One region of the Mesorhizobium sp. USDA 4413 genome, then DNA from elsewhere that is predicted to be linked to it. Evidence: predicted binding sites of a transcription regulator. Region 1 holds the regulator's gene; each other region holds the start of a gene.

Region 1 (6,407 bases):
TCGACGCGGCGGCCCTTTCGCTTGCAGCCTCGGCCAACCATCCCGCCTTGAATGTCGTGCGCCGGCCGCTGGTCGCGATCATCGCCACCGGCGATGAACTGTTGCCGCCGGGCAGCGCGCTCGGCCCCGATCAGATCATTTCATCCAACGCCTATGGCGTCGCCGCCGCCGCCCAGTCGGTCGGCGCGCGTGCGCTCGATCTCGGCATCGCCGCCGATCGTAAGGAAGCGATCGCGGCGCTGGTCCGGAAAGCAGTCGAGGCGAACGCCGATGTCATCGTCACGCTCGGCGGCGCCTCGGTCGGTGACCACGACCTGATCCATGACGTGCTGACCAGTGAAGGCATGCGGCTCGACTTCTGGAAGATCGCCATGCGCCCCGGCAAACCGCTGATGTTCGGCCGGCTTGGCAATGTCCGCTGCATCGGCCTGCCCGGCAACCCGGTGGCCAGCATCGTCTGCTCGCAGCTGTTCCTTAAGCCGCTGCTTGCCAGGCTCGGCGGCCGCGACCACAGGCAGGAGCTGCGAACGGCCCGGCTGGGCGCAGCGATGCAGGCCAACGATCTCAGGCAGGACTATGTGCGCGCCGTCATACGCGAGGACGCCGGCACGCTCGTCGCGACCCCGTTCGGCATCCAGGACTCCTCGATGCTCAGAACGCTCGCCGACGCCAACGGCCTGATCGTGCGCGAGCCCTTCGCGCCGGCAGCCGAGACCGGCGCCGAATGCAGCGTTCTGATGTTACGCTGAACAAATCGTCAACGAGTTCACTAAACTTTAAACGGTTGCGGAACACAACTGGAACAGATAGTGTTTGTTCTGGGTTTGTTTTTCTGATTCTGGTTTCAGAACCCGTGGGGGCCGCCATGCTGACGCGCAAACAACATGAACTTCTGATGTTCATCCACGAAAGGCTGAAGGAAAGCGGGATTCCGCCGTCTTTCGACGAGATGAAGGAAGCGCTCGACCTCGCCTCCAAGTCCGGCATCCACCGGCTGATCACGGCGCTGGAGGAACGCGGTTTCATTCGCCGGCTGCCGAACCGGGCGCGGGCGCTGGAAGTGCTGCGCCTGCCCGACTCGATCGCACCCGGCCTCAATGCGGCGAAGAAGTTTTCGCCAAGCGTCATCCAGGGCAGCCTGGGTCAGAACAATCTCAGCCGTCAGGTCAAGCCGGCTGCGCCCTCGCGCGCCCCGACGCCAAGCAACGACGACGATGCCGGCTCGGCCGTATCCATTCCGGTGATGGGCCGCATCGCCGCCGGTGTCCCGATCGACGCCATCCAGCACCAGACGCATTCGATCACGGTGCCGCCGGACATGATCGCCGGCGGCGAGCATTATGCGCTGGAGGTCAAAGGCGACTCGATGATCGAGGCCGGCATCTTCGACGGCGACACGGTCATCATCCGCAACGCCAACACGGCAAGCCCGGGCGAGATCGTGGTGGCGCTGGTCGATGATGAGGAAGCGACGCTCAAGCGCTTCCGCCGCAAGGGTGCCTCGATCGCGCTGGAAGCTGCCAACCCGGCCTACGAGACCCGCATCTTCGGACCGGATCGGGTGAAGGTGCAGGGCAAGCTCGTCGGGTTGATCCGCCGCTACTGATCCGGTTGCGAAGGTTTCGCATCCGTCCGCTGAGGCTTTTGATAAGGCGGCAGTCCTCTCGCCTCGCGGGTATACTTGCGCTGTTCGTGCCAAGGCCGGTACGGCTGCTCGACAGCATATTGGATGGCCGGTCGCGCGGTTGCCGATTGGGGATCGAAGAAGACGGCGGCGCTGCCGTCGCGCGCCAACTGCCGCTTGGTGACGACGAGCACGCGCGGATCGCGGCAGGGATTGTAGGCGGTGGCGTCGTTGATGACGACGAGGTCGGCAAAGCCGCAGGCCGGCCGGGCGCTGTCGCGGGTTTCAGCGAGTGCGACGATGGCGCCGGACGGATGCCGGCCGATGCAAAGATCACCCGTGCAGTAGAAGGGCGAGCCGGGCGGCAGATCGACGGGATCGACGATGTCCAGCGCATCTTTGGCGAACGTCTCCGGCGGCACGATTTCCTCGGCTTTCAGCGCCCGTTTCCAATTGTCGGTGGTGAACTCGTTGGCGCGTGCGCGACTGACGGCAAGCTCGCCACCGCCGATCGGCATCGCCACCAGATGCGCGTCCTCGGAAATGAGCACATCCGGCGTGCGGACATGCGGAATGGCCAGCAGCGCGGCAAGCGCGAAGGGAACGGCGGCAAGCCTCAGCCAGGTTGTGGCCATTGTCGCAATGACCAGCGCAATCGTCGCCAGCAGCACCGACTGGATCGAGATCAGCCCGACGGCGTCGACCGGTGAGCGTTCGGAGATCCATGCCGAAATGGCGATCATCGCCGTCAGTCCCTTGCCCATCACAAAGAGGAACGGGCCGTCGAAACCGAAGGGCATGGCCAGCGCGCTCAACACGGCAAACGGCATGACGATCAGTGACACGATCGGCATGACCGCCAGATTGGCGAGCAGACTGAGCGGCGACACGCGCTGGAAATGCCAAATCGCAAACAGCAATGTCGCGCTGCCCGCGATGAGCGACGTCACGGCGGCGCCGCCCACTCCAACCGCCAGTTTTCGCGACAGGAATCCCAGGAATGAACGCTTTGCCGGCGGCGCGATCGTTTTGCCGGCGCGATAGTCGGCAAAGCCGGCATAGGCGCCGACCAGGGCGGCGGTGGCGGCGAAGGACATCTGGAAACTCGGGCCGACCACCTCGTGCGGCGAGACGAGGATCACGGCGATTGCCGAGATCGCCAGGTTGCGCATCGTGAGCGCCGCACGGTCGAAGAGCACGGCGGCAAGCATCACGGCGAGCATGATGAAGCTTCGCTCGGCCGCCACCACGATGCCGGAGATGACGAGGTAAGCGGCGATCGAGATGAGCGCGATTCCGGCGGCATATTTCTTCACCGGCCGGCGCGAGGAGAAATCCGGAAGCAGCGCGAAGGCGCCGCGCAAAAGGACCATGATCGTGCCGGCGACCAGCGCCATGTGCAGGCCGGAGATCGAGATGATGTGGTAGATGCCGGTGCGCCGCATCGACTCGTTGATTGGCTCCGGAATGCCGGCGCGCACGCCGACGATCAGCGCCGCCGCGATCTCGCCCTCGGACCCGCCTATGCTGCTCCTGATGTGATCGGCGATCCCTTCGCGCGCATTTTCGACTGCCGAGGCGACGCGCGCGCCGAAAGGCGCCTCCACCGGCGCAACCAGCTTCGGGTCGCCCAGGAAAAAGCCGCTGCCGCCGATGCCGGCAAAATAGCTGTCGAAGGAAAAGTCGTAGCTGTCCGGCCGAACCGGGCCCGTCGGCGGCAGCAGCTTGGCATAGCCGGTCAGCATCGATCCGGCCGTCATGCCGGGCGGGATCCTGCGTGCCGACAGCCTGACGCGGTCCGGCGCGTAACGCAGCTTCGGATGGTCCGTGGAAATAAGGTCGATGGTCAGCCGGACACGGCCGTTGGCCATCGCCTCCGCGGTGACGAGCCGGCCCGTCAGCCTTGTCTGGATTTCCGAGCCCAGCATCGGGGTCGCCATTCGCCAGGTCTCCACCTTGGCCGCGAGAAAGCCCAAGGCGCAGAAAAGCGTTGCCATGAACAGAAGATGCGTTCTCTGCCAGGAGCGCGAGACCGCCGCGCAGACAGCCATCAGCGCCACGGCCGCAAGCGGCCTGTAGAGATCCGGCTCGGTGCTCAGCGAAAAGTAGTAGATGACACCGGCGGCCAGAAACACCGGCACCAGCAGAAAGCCGACGCCACGATCGAGCTCGGTGGTGGCAGCGACCGCAACGCTTCGGCGCAGCGCAGCAAGCGAAACGCGGCCAAGCTGTTTGCGGATCCTGCTGACGACGGCTGTTGGCGAGGCCGGCTGTAGCGCACCGCAACCGGGCGGCGGCAGCTCGGCGGGTGGATGGAGTTCCGGAAGCGAAAATGGCGCTTCTTCAGTGGACGCGGCATGAGCAAACATCAGGCGCTCGCTGACGCCTGCTGTCGTTCCTCCGCCCTCCTCCGCGCCCCCGCCACGTCCAGCCATCGGGTCTGCCCCTTGCGCCCCAGACCGCCTATGCTACATGAACGCCGGTCGCGTGGAAGCCCGCGCGAAATGTGCCGTTTCAGTGCTTCTTCGAGAGTTCCATGTCCGACAAGGTCGTCACACGTTTTGCCCCCTCGCCAACAGGCTACCTGCATATTGGCGGGGCACGCACGGCGCTGTTCAACTGGCTTTATGCCAAGCACACCGGCGGCACGATGCTTTTGCGTATCGAGGACACCGATCGCGAGCGCTCCACCCAAGCCGCTACGGCCGCCATTCTCGACGGTCTGACCTGGCTTGGCCTTTCCTGGGATGGTGAGGCCGTCTCGCAGTTCGAACGTGCGCCACGCCATCGCGAGGTGGCCGAGGAGCTCGTGCGCATGGGCAAGGCCTATTACAGCTACGAGACGCCTGCGGAACTGGAGGCGATGCGCGAGGCAGCTAGAGCCAAGGGCTTGCCGCCACGTTACAACGGCCAGTGGCGCGACCGCGATCCGTCCGAGGCTCCGGCCGGCGTCAAGGGCGCCATCCGCATCAAGGCGCCGACCGAGGGCGAGACGGTCGTGCAGGACCGCGTGCAGGGCGAGGTGCGGTTTCCCAACAAGGATCTCGACGATTTCATCATCCTGCGTTCGGACGGCAACCCGACCTATATGCATGCCGTCGTCGTGGACGATCATGACATGGGCGTGACCCATATCATCCGCGGCGATGACCACCTGACCAACGCCGCGCGCCAGACGGTGATCTACAACGCCATGGGCTGGGCGGTGCCGTCGATGTCGCACATCCCGCTGATCCACGGCGCCGACGGCGCCAAGCTGTCGAAGCGGCATGGCGCGCTCGGCGTCGAGGCCTATCGCGCCATGGGCTATCTGCCGGAAGCCCTGCTCAACTATCTGGCGCGGCTCGGCTGGAGCCATGGCGACGACGAGGTGATGTCGATCAAGGATATGATCGCCTGGTTCGATATCGGCGACGTCAACAAGGGCGCTGCCCGCTTCGACTTCGCCAAGCTCGAGGCGCTGAACGGCGTGCATATGCGCAAGATGGACGATCGCGCGCTGTTCGATATCTTCGTCGCCACTCTGCCCTATCTCGAGGGCGGTCCGGCGCTTGCCGCAAAGCTCGACGACAAGCGCAAGGCGCAACTGCTTGCCGCCATGCCCGGCCTCAAGGAGCGGGCCAAGACCCTGGTCGAGCTGGTCGACGGCGCGGCTTTCCTGTTCGCCGAGCGGCCCTTGCCGCTGGACGAGAAGGCGGCGGGCTTGCTGAGCGCCGATGCGCGCGCGATTCTGCGCGGCGCGCATGTCGCATTGTCTTCCATCCAGGGCGACTGGAGCGCCGCTTCGGCGGAGGCTTCGATCCGCGAATTTGCGCAGGCCGGCGGGCACAAGCTCGGCGCGGTGGCCCAGCCGCTCAGAGCCGCGCTGACCGGCCGCAGCACCTCGCCCGGCGTGTTCGACGTGCTGGCCGTGCTGGGCCGGCAGGAAAGCCTGGCAAGGATTGGAGACCAAATCGATTAGGAGCGAACTGGCCCAAGAAGATTGGCATTGAAAGGTGTGTTTCGCAGTGCAACATTAGGCCTTGGCCCAATCTGGCACGCGCCTCCTAAAATGCGGTGGCAAGTTCGCGCATTCCGGTGATTTCGACGTGTCGTTTGCAGGAATTGCCTTGCCGGCATGAGGAACATAAAGGAGTTTGGGAATGAGCGAAGCTGCGACAAAACTGGAACCTGGCGGCAAGGCGCACGAGTCGACCGCCAGGCTCGAACTCGCCGGCAAGACGCATGAGTTCAAGGTGCGAAGCGGGTCGACCGGGCCTGACGTCATCGATATCGGCGCGCTCTACAGCACCACCGGCGCCTTCACCTACGATCCAGGCTTCACGTCGACGGCGAGCTGCGAGTCGGCAATCACCTTCATCGACGGCGATGCCGGCATCCTGCTGCATCGCGGCTATCCGATCGACCAGCTTGCCGAACATGGCGACTTCCTCGAGGTCTGCTATCTGCTGCTCTACGGTGAATTGCCGACCAAGGCGCAGAAGGAGGATTTCGACTATCGCGTGACGCGCCACACCATGGTGCACGAGCAGATGTCGCGCTTCTTCACCGGCTTCCGTCGCGACGCCCATCCGATGGCCGTGATGTGCGGCGTGGTTGGCGCGCTGTCGGCCTTCTATCACGACTCGACCGATATCTCGGATCCGTATCAGCGCATGGTCGCCTCGATGCGCCTGATCGCCAAGATGCCGACCATCGCGGCGATGGCCTACAAATACCATATCGGCCAGCCCTTCATTTATCCGAAGAACGATCTCGGCTTCGCGGCCAATTTCCTGCACAT
Region 2 (6,407 bases), 1.5 Mb from region 1:
CCCCTATTTCTTCACCGTCACCAGCCACATCATCGTTACCTTCACGCTGGCGATCCTGGTCATCGGCACTGTGATCGTCTACGGCTTTGCCAAGCACGGCCTCGGCTTCCTCAAGCTGTTCGTGCCGCATGGTGTGCCGGGTTATCTTCTGCCGCTGGTGGTGGCGATCGAAGTTATCTCCTTCGTCTCTCGCCCGGTCAGCCTCTCGGTTCGTCTTTTCGCCAACATGCTGGCCGGCCACATCACGCTGAAAGTGTTCTCGGGCTTCGTCGTCAGCCTCAGCGCGCTGGGCGCTGTCGGCATCGCCGGCTCGGTCCTGCCGCTCGCCATGGCGGTCGCGCTCTCCGCGCTCGAACTGCTGGTCGCCTTCCTGCAGGCCTATGTCTTCGCGGTGCTGACCTGCATGTATCTGAACGACGCCCTGCACCCGAGCCACTGATCGATTTTCACCGGCGCCCCGGCGCCAGCATCCCAACGTACCAACTGCAACGAACAAGCAAACCACAGGAGTTTTGAAATGGACGCAACTGCAGCAGCTGCTATCGGCGCTGGTATCGCCTGCATCGGCATGGGCGGCGCGGGCATCGGCCTCGGCAACATCTTCGGCAGCTACCTCTCGGGCGCGCTCCGCAACCCGTCGGCCGCTGACGGCCAGTTCGGCCGCCTGATCTTCGGCTTCGCCGTGACCGAAGCTCTGGGCATCTTCTCGCTCCTGATCGCTCTGCTCCTGGTCTTCAAGTAAGATTGAGAGCTGACGAAAGGGGCCGCATGGTGCGGCCCCGTTCCATGGACAGGGGAATGAGATGTTCGTGACATCTGCCTATGCGCAAGAAACAGCGCCGGCCAAGGCCGAGGGCGATACGCATGCAGGCACTGCCGTGCCTGCGGCGGAGCATGAAGCGTTCCCGCCATTCGATGCCAAAACCTTCCCGTCGCAGATCCTGTGGCTGGTCATCACCTTCGGGCTGTTCTACGTGTTCCTGAAGCGCGTTGTGATGCCGCGTCTTGGCGGCATCATCGATGTCCGCAACGACCGCATCACGCAGGACCTCGACCATGCCGCAAGGCTGAAGGGCGAGGCGGATGCCGCCGTTGCCGCCTACGAGCAGGAGCTGGCGGAAGCCAAGGCCAACGCCAACAAGATCGGCCAGCAGGCGAACGACGCCGCCAAGGCGCAAGCCGAGGACACGCGCAAGAAGCTCGAGGCTGAGCTCGAGAAGAAGCTTGGCGAGGCCGAGGCGAGCATCGCCTCGATCAAGGCCAGGGCGATGAAGGAAGTCGGCACGATCGCCGAGGACACCACGTCGGCCATCATCGAGGCGCTTGTCGGCGGCAAGGCCGACAAGACCGAGATCGCGGCCGCGGTCAAATCCGCGAGCCGGTGAGGAGCGGAATTATGGACGCCACATCACTCGCCACGCTCTGGGCCACCATCGCCCTGATCATCTTTCTCGGCGCCGTCATCTATCTGAGGGTGCCGGGTATGCTCGCCAAGTCGCTCGACGCCCGCGCGGCCAAGATCAGCAGCGAGCTCGAGGAAGCACGGCGCCTGCGCGAAGAGGCCCAGCAACTGCTCGGCCAGTATCAGCAGAAGCGCAAGGAAGCCGAGAAGGAGGCCGCCGACATCGTCGCCGCCGCCAAGCGCGAGGCTGAGCTGCTCGCGTCCGAAGCGGCCAAGAAGACCGAGGACTATGTCGCCCGGCGCACCGCGCTTGCCGAGCAGAAGATCAGCCAGGCCGAGCGCGAGGCCGTCAGCGAAGTGCGCGCCTCAGCCGTCGACATCGCAGTCGAAGCCGCCCGTGCGCTGCTTGCCGCCAAGGTCGATGCCAAGGCCGGTGCCGACCTGTTCAAGTCGGCGCTCAATGACGTGAAGGCCAAGCTGAACTGAGCTTGCGTCGAAGCTTCGAAATCAAAAGCCGCCTGGGCAACCCGGCGGCTTTTTTGTTGTCGGAGAGGCGGGGCGCCTGAACTGCTGATCTTCCCTTGTGGGGGAGATGCCCGGCAGGGCAGAGGGGGCGCCAAGGATCACGGCGCCGGAGGATCAAGGTTCCTCGCCCCACGAATGTGGGGAGAGGTGGCTCGGCGAAGCCGAGACGGAGAGGGGGCGCCCTATGAAGCCCCTCTCCGTCCGCTTCGCGGCCACCTCTCCCCGCCTTTGGCGGGGCGAGGAACCCAAGCCCTGTTAAGCCGGCGGGACAGCGCCTCCTCTGTCCTGTCGGACATCTCCCCCACAAGGGGGAAATTTCCCGTCCCGTCGCCGGCTCCTTACTCCAGTCCGACGAGGGTCTCTTCCTCAATCACCTCAACGCCACCCAGCCTGAAAGGCGCGAAGGAGGCCCGGTGCAGCCTTGCCACCGGCCCATGCGTCTCGATCGCGGTACGGTGCCGGACCGTCGCATAGCCCATGTGCACCTCGAAGCCGTAATGCTCGTGATGTCCGCCGCAGCCGCACATCATGCGGTCGCGCATCACCTTGGCAACGATCGAGGCGGCGGCGATCGATTGCGAGCGCTGGTCCCCCTTGATGAGCGCCCGGCCTTCGCAGGCGAGACCGGGCGGAACGTCGCGGCCGTCGGCCAAGGCGAGCTTCGGTTGCAGCGAGAGGCCCGCAGCGGCGCGGCGCATCGCTTCGAGGCTTGCCTTCAGGATGTTGCTGTTGTCGATGCCTTCGGCGCTGATCGAGGCCACCGAGACACTCAGCGCCGAGCCGAGGATCTTGAGGAACAGCGCCTCGCGCTGCAAATGAGTGAGGCGTTTGGAATCGTCGAGGCCTTCCGGAATATTGGCGGGATTGAGCACCACCGCGGCGGCCACCACCGGACCCGCCAGCGGACCGCGGCCTGCTTCGTCCATGCCGGCGACCGGCCACAGCCCGTCGGCTATCGCCTTGGTCTCGATCGAGAAGTCGGGCTTCTCGGCCATTTCAAAGAGAAGCGGAGAATCGGAACGCGGGCGAGCCATGGTGCGGCGAGGTTCGCATCGGCTCCGATTCTCCGCAAGTCCTTCCGGGTCGGATGGGGCGTCGGACCGGGAAGGCACCGTCTCACGGCCGGGGGGACAAGGGCCGGACGGAATTCTTGAAAGGGCTGCCATTCCAGACGGAAATTCGCTTTGCCTGGAATTGCTTAGCGCCGGTCGTCATGGCCGGCGCAGGCGTCAAAGCAACATCAGCTGCTCGCCGGCGCCGGAGCCTGCGACGAATTGGTCGGTGCGAAGCTGCCGTCGCTCGACATTGAGGCCGAGCCGCTTGGCGGCGATCTCGAAGCGCCGGCCGATCTGCCAGGCGTAGGGACCGGCGCCCTTCATGCGCTTGCCCCACTCGGAATCGTAATCCTTGCCGTCGCGCATCGACCGGATCAGCGACATCACATGCCGGTACCGGTCCGGATAATGCCGCAACAGCCAATCCTTGAAGATCGGCGCCACCTCGAGCGGCAGGCGCAAGATGACGTAGCCGGCCTCACGCGCGCCGGCGGCCCTGGCCGAATCGAGGATGCGCTCCATCTCCGGATCGTTGAGACCGGGGATGATCGGCGCCACCATCACCGATGCCGGAACGCCGGCATCCGAAAGCTGTCTGATCGCCTCCAGCCGCTTCGTCGGCGTCGACGCGCGCGGCTCCATGGTTCTCGCCAGCATCCGGTCCATCGTCGTCACCGACAGCGCCACCTTGGCGAGGCCGCGCTCGGCCATGCGCGACAATATGTCGATGTCGCGCGTGACAAGCGCCGACTTCGTGACGATACCGACCGGATGGCCGCGCGCCTCCAGCACCTCCAGAATCTCTCGCATGATCCGATATTGCTTCTCGATCGGCTGGTAGGGATCGGTGTTGGTGCCGATGGCGATCGTGCGCGGCTGATAGCCCGGCTTCGACAATTCCCGGTCCAGCATGCGCGCCGCATCCGGCTTGGCGAACAGCTTCGATTCGAAATCGAGTCCCGGCGACAGGCCCATGAAGGCATGCGTCGGCCTGGCAAAGCAGTAGACGCAGCCATGCTCGCAGCCGCGATAGGGATTGATCGAACGGTCGAAGGAGATGTCGGGCGACTCGTTGCGCGTGATGATGGTGCGCGGCTTTTCGACTTGCACTTCCGTCTTGAACGGCGGCAGTTCCTCCAGTGAGTTCCAGCCGTCGTCGAACACATGCCGGCTGACCGGCTCGAATCGGCCGGACGGGTTGATGCCGGCCGAGCGGCCGCGATTGCGGTCGGGCCGCACCCGCATGCCGCTCTGCTCGATCATCGCGTTCGCCATCTCGGCTCTTCCTGCTCCGAAAGCGGCAATGTCGGCGCGCACGATCTGTTCCATTTTCGCCCTCTCCCAGGGACTGTCGGCAGGCTTTCGAATCGCTCTGTTCATGAAACTATTCCTATTTTGCCGATGAGAACAAAGCAAGAACTTTTTCGCTTGGAGCCGCAACTGGCGCATCGCCGCACTTTCCGCTATTCGGCTAAAAATGCTCAGCGTTGTCATCGAAACCAAGAACGACGAGGAGGGGCTCGCCCGTACGCTCGCCTCGCTGGTCGGTGGCGCGGTCGAAGGCGTGGTCCGCGACGTGATCGTCTGCGATCAAGGCTCGACCGACCAGACGCATCCGGTGGCCGAGCATGCCGGCTGTCATTATGTGACCGGCGGGATCGCCATGGGCATCGGCCAAGCCAAGGGCGATTGGCTGCTGTTGCTGGAACCCGGTGCCCGGCTAGCCGAAGGCTGGATCGACGAGGTCGTCGCCCACACGGCGAGACAGACCATGCCGGCGCGATTTTCGCGCGCCCGCGCCGATCGCGCGCCTTTCCTGGCTCGGATCTTTTCGGGCAACCGTGCGCTGGCCGAAGGCCTCGTCATCAGCAAGCGGCAGGCTTCGGCTCTGGCAAAGAGCGCGCGCAGCGCCGAAGCCCTGGCGCGCGGCCTGGCGACCAGGCGGTTAAACGCCGAAATCTGGGTGGCGCCGCCGAAGTGATGCCAGCTTCCTTCTCCCACAACGGAGAAGAAAGAAAGCGCTGTCCCTGCCCGTCAAATCCCCCCGTCAAATCCGTTGAATTTCAACCGGCATCCAGGCGCTGCGGCGCCTGGCCAGGCGTTGCTCGCGTGTTTCGGCATCGAAACGGACAGCGATCGGCTCGCGACAGAACCGTTCGCGCTCGTCAAGCGCGTTGACGATGACGATCGCCCTGGCGGCGTCACCTTCGCCAGCGATTGCCGCGACATAGACGCCGCAGTCGCGGCAGACGAGATAGTCGGCGGTGCGCAGGCCAAAGCGGTAGACCTGCAGTCGATCCCCGTCCGAGACCGAAACCACCAACCTGCCGTTCGGATCGGCCGCCGCGCGCGAGCCATGCCGAGTGCAGAAGGAGCATTGGCAGGCGCGGATTTCCAGCGCGGCCGGATCGAGCGCGGTGGAGAAACTCAGGCGGATATTGCCGCAATGGCAGCCGCCGCTGTGAACGGTCAGGCGGATCCTCCCTTGTTCGCAGCACAAGGTACTTTGCCGGCGCCGTCCTCGAAATGGCTGCTCGCAGGCGCCAGTGGTATTCCCGCCTGCGAACCGGAAGCCGGTTGGGGGCTTTGCCTGCGGTTACGAGGCCGGCTTGCCGCCGCGCCGAAGATGCTCGTCAAGCCGCGGGATGATCTCGACGAAGTTGCAGGGCATGTGCCGGTAGTCGAGCTGCGCCTTGATGATGCCGTCCCAGGCGTCCCTGCAGGCGCCGGGCGAGCCCGGCAGCACGAAGACGAAGGTGGCGTTGACGACGCCGCCGGTCGCCCGACTCTGGATCGTCGAGGTGCCGATCTTGTCGTAGGAGATGCGGTGGAAGACTTCGGAAAAGCCGTCCATCCGTTTTTCGAAGATCGGCTCCAGCGCCTCCGGCGTCACGTCGCGGCCGGTGAAGCCGGTGCCGCCGGTGGTGATGACGACGTCGATACCTTCGTCCTTCGACCAGCCGAGCACCTTGTCGCGTATCTCGTCGCGGTCGTCGGTCACGATATCGCGTGCGGCAAGCACATGGCCGGCGTCCGTGATGCGGTCAGCCAACGTCTGGCCGGACTTGTCGTCGGCAAGGCTGCGCGTGTCGGAGACGGTCAGCACCGCGATGCGCACCGGGATGAAGGGCCGGCTCTCGTCAAGCTTCGCCATCGCCCACCTCCATGCTGCGTGTCGCAGCGACGAACCAGTCGGGATGGCGGGCACGGATCGCGACCGCCGCGCGCTTGGCGACATTGCCGGTCTCGAACAGGCCGAAGCAGGTGGCGCCGGAGCCCGACATGCGCGTGAACGCGGCGTCGGCGCGTTTGAGCGCCTTGAGCGCCTCACCGATCGCAGGTTCGATCAAACGGGCGGCAGCTTCGAGGTCGTTGCGCGTCGTCTCCAGCCAGTTGCGGACGGCGTGGAAGTCGAGGCGCTTCGG
Region 3 (6,407 bases), 100 kb from region 1:
CGACATCCAGCGCCATGCCGAGGATATTGTGCGCACCAAGCAGCATATGACCGAGCTTTACGCCAAGCATTGCGGCCGAACCTACGAGGAAGTCGAGCGCACGCTCGACCGCGATTATTTCATGAGCGCCGCGGAAGCCAAGGACTGGGGCCTCGTCGACCACGTCTACGACACGCGCAAGAAAGCGGCCTGACTTCGCGAGGCAGACGCGCGGCAATTTGATCGCCGCGCGTCTGGCATCGCTCCAGCCGCGTCCTTATAGTCCGCGCATGACCAATCCGCTCCAACGCAGACAATTATGCGCTGTTCTCGCCGCGCTTGCCGCCGCGCTGGTGTCCGGCACCGCGCTTGCCGACAGCTCGACGCAGAAATTGCCAGGCGTCAGCGACGACTACCGCATCGCCAAGCCGGCGCCGCAGCCGGAACCGGACGACGCGCAGCCCGCCGGCGGCGACGGTTCGTTCAAGATCGGCAACACCGATGTCAGGATCGGTGGCAGCATAACGATCGACATGGCAACCGGCGGCATGAAGCTGCCGAACCACTGAAAACCCTTGCGTCGCTTGTTCGCAAGGCGAGCGCCTCACAAAATGCAAGCCCCATCCCTGCTGTGCAGACGGATGGGGCTTCATGGATCTTAAATCCAACTTTAGCCGGGGGTGGACTGCCGGCGTTCTGTTTCGGATGCAACGCGGCGCTCAGCCGACGATCCGACTATCGTCTCTGATTGTAGGGAATCGGCAAGTCACGGTTTGTCGGGCTGGCGTTTCAAGTCTGCCCTGGCACTTATGCCTGCCGCGGCTCCATCTCCGTGTGGAGCCTCAAGGGACTGTCCGGTGGCGTCATGCTCCGCTCCTGGGTCCGTTGCGACAATGTCGTTCGAAGCGCTAATCGCTATCACCTGCGGCGTCTCGCAGCCGCCAATTGGGCGGCGAGGCCATCGAAAGACGGCCGGCTTCGCTGACGGTTTTGAGACTGCTCCCGCAGGTCCGCGACGTCAACCGTCGACGGCCGGTTACCGAAAAATGTGATCGCCAGGAGATTACGTGAAGGTAAGCTGGATGGTGTGGATCAACGGGGCGGGATTGGCGGTACTGACTTCCACGACGCTCTTGCGACTGTTTCACAACCATTAGCGCGATTGTTTCCACAGGCGCTTTGTCAGGAGCGTGTTCGGCCTTTGTTCTTTCCGCTTGCCCGCTCGCGCGAAAGACGGTTAAACCCATGATCGGCTTCTTCCGTCGAGATTGTGGCGTCTCTCGACGCGGCGGCAAAACAACCTACATATGGGATGGCCGGGAAGAACCCGCCCAATCCAGCAAATTCCAGATCTGAGGCGGCGACCGGCGATGGCCGACCAAAAATACCTTTCCATTCGCGGGGCGCGCGAGCACAATCTCAAGAACGTCGATCTTGACCTGCCGCGCGACAGCCTGATCGTGATGACCGGGCTGTCGGGCTCCGGCAAGTCGTCGCTTGCCTTCGACACCATCTATGCCGAGGGCCAGCGCCGCTATGTCGAAAGCCTGTCGGCGTATGCCCGGCAGTTCCTTGAGATGATGCAGAAGCCCGACGTCGACCAGATCGACGGCCTATCGCCCGCCATTTCCATCGAGCAGAAGACCACCTCGCGAAACCCGCGCTCGACGGTCGGAACCGTCACCGAGATCTACGACTATATGCGCCTGCTCTTCGCGCGTGTCGGCACCCCCTATTCGCCGGCGACAGGCCTGCCGATCGAGAGCCAGACCGTTAGCCAGATGGTCGACCGCGTGCTGGCGCTGGAGGAAGGCACACGTCTCTACTTGCTCGCGCCGATCGTGCGCGGCCGCAAGGGTGAGTACCGCAAGGAACTCCTGGAGCTGCAGAAGAAGGGGTTCCAGCGCGTCAAGGTCGACGGCGTCTTCTACGAGATCGCCGACGTCCCGGCGCTGGACAAGAAGTACAAGCACGACATCGACGTCGTGGTCGACCGCATCGTCGTGCGCGGCGATCTGGCGACCCGGCTCGCGGACTCGATGGAGACCGCGCTGAAGCTCGCGGAAGGTCTTGCGGTCGCCGAGTTCGCCGACCGGCCGCTCGACGCCAGCCTGACCGGCGAAGACTCGGTCAACAAGTCGAAGAACGAGACGCATGAGCGCATCCTGTTCTCGGAGAAATTCGCCTGCCCGGTGTCCGGCTTCACCATTCCCGAGATCGAGCCCCGGCTGTTCTCCTTCAACAACCCGTTCGGCGCCTGTCCGACCTGCGACGGCCTCGGCAGCCAGCGTGCCATCGATCCCAACCTCGTGGTGCCGGACGAGAACGTCTCGCTGCGCGACGGCGCCATCAGCCCGTGGGCGAAGTCGACCTCGCCCTATTACGCGCAGACGCTCGAGGCGCTCGGCAAGGCCTATGGCTTCAAGCTCGGCGACAAGTTCAAGGATCTGAGCGCGGAGGCGAAAGAAGCCGTGCTGCATGGCACCGGCGAGCGCGAGATCACCTTCCAATATGACGACGGCTTGCGTTCCTACAAGACGACCAAGACCTTCGAGGGCGTCATCCCCAATCTCGACCGGCGCTGGAAGGAAACGGAATCGGCCTGGATGCGCGAGGAGATCGAACGCTTCATGTCGGCCACCCCCTGCCCCGCCTGCAACGGCTACCGCCTGAAGCCGGAAGCGCTGGCCGTGAAGATCGCCGGCAAGCATATCGGCGAGGTCACGGAATTGTCGATCCGCAAGGCCGACCAGTGGTTCACCGATCTGCCTTCACAGCTCAACGAGAAGCAGAACGAGATCGCGGTGCGCGTGCTCAAGGAAATCCGCGAGCGGCTGCGCTTCCTCAACGATGTCGGCCTCGACTATCTGACGCTGTCGCGCAACTCCGGCACGCTGTCGGGCGGCGAAAGCCAGCGCATCCGGCTCGCATCGCAGATCGGCTCAGGCCTCACCGGCGTGCTCTATGTGCTGGACGAGCCGTCGATCGGCCTGCACCAGCGCGACAATGCGCGCCTGCTCGATACGCTCAAGCACCTGCGCGACATCGGCAACACGGTGATCGTCGTCGAGCATGACGAGGACGCCATCCTGCATGCCGACTATGTCGTCGACATCGGCCCGGCCGCCGGCATCCATGGCGGCCAGATCATCGCGCAGGGCACGCCGCAGCAGATCATGGCCACGCCCGCTTCGATCACCGGCAAATATCTGTCGGGCGAACTCGAAGTGGCAACGCCGGCCGTGCGCCGCGAGGCGAAGAAGAACCGGCGAATAAAAGTCGTCGGGGCGCGCGGCAACAATCTGAAGAACGTCACGGCGGAGATTCCGCTCGGCACATTCACCTGCGTCACCGGGGTCTCCGGCGGCGGCAAGTCGACCTTCCTGATCGAGACGTTGTTCAAGGCGGCCTCGCGCCGCATCATGGGCTCGCGCGAGCATCCGGCCGAGCATGACCGTATCGAGGGGCTGGAGTTCCTGGACAAGGTCATCGACATCGACCAATCGCCGATCGGCCGCACCCCGCGCTCCAACCCGGCGACCTATACCGGTGCCTTCACGCCGATCCGCGACTGGTTCGCTGGGCTGCCCGAAGCCAAGGCGCGTGGCTACCAGCCGGGTCGCTTCTCCTTCAATGTCAAGGGCGGCCGCTGCGAGGCCTGCCAGGGCGACGGCGTGATCAAGATCGAGATGCACTTCCTGCCCGACGTCTACGTCACCTGCGACGTCTGCCACGGCAAGCGCTATAACCGCGAGACGCTGGACGTGCTGTTCAAGGGCAAGTCGATCGCCGACGTGCTCGACATGACGGTTGAGGAAGGCGTCGAGTTCTTCTCGGCGGTGCCTGGCGTCCGCGACAAGCTGGAGACGCTGAAGCAGGTCGGCCTCGGCTATATCCATATCGGTCAGCAGGCGACGACTTTGTCGGGCGGCGAGGCGCAGCGCATCAAGCTCGCCAAGGAACTGTCGCGCAAGGCGACCGGCAAGACGCTCTACATCCTCGACGAGCCGACGACCGGCCTGCACTTCCACGATGTCGCCAAGCTGCTCGAAGTGCTGCACGAACTGGTCGATCAGGGCAACACGGTGGTGGTGATCGAGCACAATCTGGAGGTGATCAAGACCGCCGACTGGGTGCTCGATCTCGGCCCCGAAGGCGGCGACGGCGGTGGCGAGCTGGTCGCATCGGGCACGCCGGAAGCCATCGTGCGCGAGAAGCGCAGCTACACAGGCCAGTTCCTGAAGGAGCTCCTGGAACGGCGCCCCGGAGGCAAACGCGAAGCGGCCGAGTGAGCGCGCATTTCGTCGGTGTCTGGAGGGCGTTTGAATGACAATTAGAAGAGCGCTTTCCGGTGATCTCCCGGCCGTTGTCGCGCTGACCACGGCCGCCTATGCTCCCTACACCTCTCTGTTCGGCGCCCCGCCAATCCCGGTGACGGAAGACTATGCGCCGCGCATCGAGCGTGGCGAAGTCTGGCTGCTGGAAGAAGGCTCAAAGCTTGCCGGATTGATCGTGCTCGAGCGTCATCCCGATCACGCCATGATCTTCAGTATCGCCGTCGCGCCGGCTTTCCAGGGCAGGAAGCTCGGGATCAGATTGCTCGACTTCGCCGACGAGCAGACGCGCTCCTGGGGCTTGCCGGAGGTGCGGCTCTATACCAATTCGCGCATGGAGCGGAACATCGCGCTCTATTCCGCTTACGGCTATCGCGAAACGGGCCGCCGCGCCAACCCGTACCGGCCAGGATGGACATTGGTCGACATGGTGAAGCCTGTCGACCGAGCAGCCTGATCGCAGTTCGAACGGAGGAGGAAGACGATGACTGCCCAAGGAAAAATCCGCTCCGGCATGGGCGGCTGGACCTTCGAGCCCTGGGACACCTCCTTCTATCCGGAGAAGCTCGCCAAGGCCAAGCAGCTCCACTATGCCAGCCGGCAGGTGCCGACGATCGAGGTCAACGGCACCTATTATTCCAGCTTCAAGGAACCGACTTTCGCCAAGTGGGCCAATGACGCGCCGGAGGGCTTCGTCTTCTCGCTCAAGGGCAACCGCTTCGTCACCAACCGCCGCGTGCTCGGCGAAGCAGGTGAATCGATGATGCGCTTTCTCGGCTCCGGCGTGGCCGCGCTCGGCGAGAAGCTCGGCCCGATCCTGTGGCAATTCGCGCCGGCCAAGAAATTCGACGCCGACGATTTCGAAGCTTTTCTCAAACTTCTGCCCGAGAAGCAGGACGGCGTGCCCCTGCGCCACGCGCTGGAGGTGCGCCACGACAGCTTCATCGTGCCGGAGTTTCCGGCTCTTGCGCGCAAATACAAGGCCGCGATCGTCTATGCCGACCATGCCAAATATCCGGCGATAGCCGACGTCACCGGCGACTTCGTCTATGCGCGGCTGCAGACCGGCAGCGACGACAACCCCGACTGCTACACCCCGAAAGGCCTCGACGAATGGGCAGCGCGAGTGAAGACCTGGGCGGAGGGCAAGCAGCCGGCCGACCTGCCGCGCGCCGATCCCAGGACCGATGCGCCGGTCAAACCGCGCGACGTGTTCGTCTACTTCATCACCGAAGGCAAGGTGCGCGCGCCGTTCGGCGCCATGGCGCTTATGAAGCGGGTGACGTCCTAAAGCTGCGCATCTTTCCGCAGCCCTTCGTTCAAACGCCAGAGCTCTGTCCGGCGCGCTACGCTACGCCAATCGGCGGTTTGATTGTCGGAACCTGCCGGCTATCTTGACCGTTCTGCCTCAGCCGTCAACTGCAGGGACGCAAAGTCGCGGCAGCCACCTCGCGAAACGCTGCCAAATCCCGCAGCGTCGGAAAGGAGCGAGGAAAGTGACCGTTATCCTCGGTGCGTTGCTTACCATCGCAGGCGTCGTGTACATGGCAGTCGCCACGCTGAGGCGTGGACGCCTGAGCGATCCAGCATCCACGGTGCCGGATCGTCCGCCTAACCTGGCAACACCAGGCCCGACACTGGAGCCGCGGCGGCGCGGACTCGGTTTTCTCGGCCTGTCGCAGAATTGGCCGGGTCTGGTGATGATGGGGATCGGCATCATACTGCTGCTGTCGGTGGCGGTCCTCTGACGCTGCGGAATTCCGGCATCTTCACGGCTATCGTAACGTAATCGATACTTCCTTGCTGCACTAATAGCCCACGCCCGGTTCAGGAGCCCGGCGCCGGCGAGGACGGTGCATGCTGCTCGATTACAACTCATTGCTTCTAGCCGTCGGCTTCTCCGCTGCTTGCCTCAGCCTCACGCTGTTCGGAACCTGGCTGACCGCCCGTTCCGACAGATTCCTGCTGACATGGGCGACCAGCGTGCTGGTGGTGGTCGCGGAGGTCTTTGTTTATGACGCCTATATTGATACGCCCGGAACAGCCCTCGGCATCCTGACGCTGGCGCTGCTGCTGTTCGGCTTCTCGGTGATG

Evidence for each region. The regulator LexA, encoded in region 1, represses DNA repair genes until DNA is damaged. The targets are predictions, from matches to a motif close to TGTTCNNNNTGTGTTCNG.
Region 2: a site for LexA is predicted at 4,386-4,403, ahead of ACVMIM_RS14030 (PA0069 family radical SAM protein). Genes of this name have one in related genera too.
Region 3: a site for LexA is predicted at 1,171-1,188, ahead of uvrA (excinuclease ABC subunit UvrA). Genes of this name have one in related genera too.

What each region holds. Positions count from the first base shown of each region.
Region 1 is NZ_JBVPRP010000001.1:4,414,209-4,420,615, forward strand. It holds gene ACVMIM_RS21560 (molybdopterin molybdotransferase MoeA) at 1-749, shown strand, start outside; gene lexA (transcriptional repressor LexA) at 866-1,606, shown strand; gene ACVMIM_RS21570 (ComEC/Rec2 family competence protein) at 1,600-4,059, opposite strand; gene gltX (glutamate--tRNA ligase) at 4,161-5,585, shown strand; gene gltA (citrate synthase) at 5,767-6,407, shown strand, end outside.
Region 2 is NZ_JBVPRP010000001.1:2,927,907-2,934,313, forward strand. It holds gene ACVMIM_RS14005 (F0F1 ATP synthase subunit A) at 1-439, shown strand, start outside; gene ACVMIM_RS14010 (F0F1 ATP synthase subunit C) at 518-742, shown strand; gene ACVMIM_RS14015 (F0F1 ATP synthase subunit B) at 804-1,385, shown strand; gene ACVMIM_RS14020 (F0F1 ATP synthase subunit B) at 1,397-1,888, shown strand; gene ACVMIM_RS14025 (ribonuclease HII) at 2,266-2,961, opposite strand; gene ACVMIM_RS14030 (PA0069 family radical SAM protein) at 3,157-4,311, opposite strand; gene ACVMIM_RS14035 (glycosyltransferase) at 4,460-4,963, shown strand; gene ACVMIM_RS14040 (GFA family protein) at 5,030-5,482, opposite strand; gene moaB (molybdenum cofactor biosynthesis protein B) at 5,579-6,136, opposite strand; gene ACVMIM_RS14050 (4-(cytidine 5'-diphospho)-2-C-methyl-D-erythritol kinase) at 6,123-6,407, opposite strand, start outside.
Region 3 is NZ_JBVPRP010000001.1:4,515,064-4,521,470, forward strand. It holds gene ACVMIM_RS22120 (ATP-dependent Clp protease proteolytic subunit) at 1-193, shown strand, start outside; gene ACVMIM_RS22125 (hypothetical protein) at 270-548, shown strand; gene uvrA (excinuclease ABC subunit UvrA) at 1,350-4,271, shown strand; gene ACVMIM_RS22135 (GNAT family N-acetyltransferase) at 4,306-4,770, shown strand; gene ACVMIM_RS22140 (DUF72 domain-containing protein) at 4,798-5,604, shown strand; gene ACVMIM_RS22145 (hypothetical protein) at 5,810-6,061, shown strand; gene ACVMIM_RS22150 (GGDEF domain-containing protein) at 6,171-6,407, shown strand, end outside.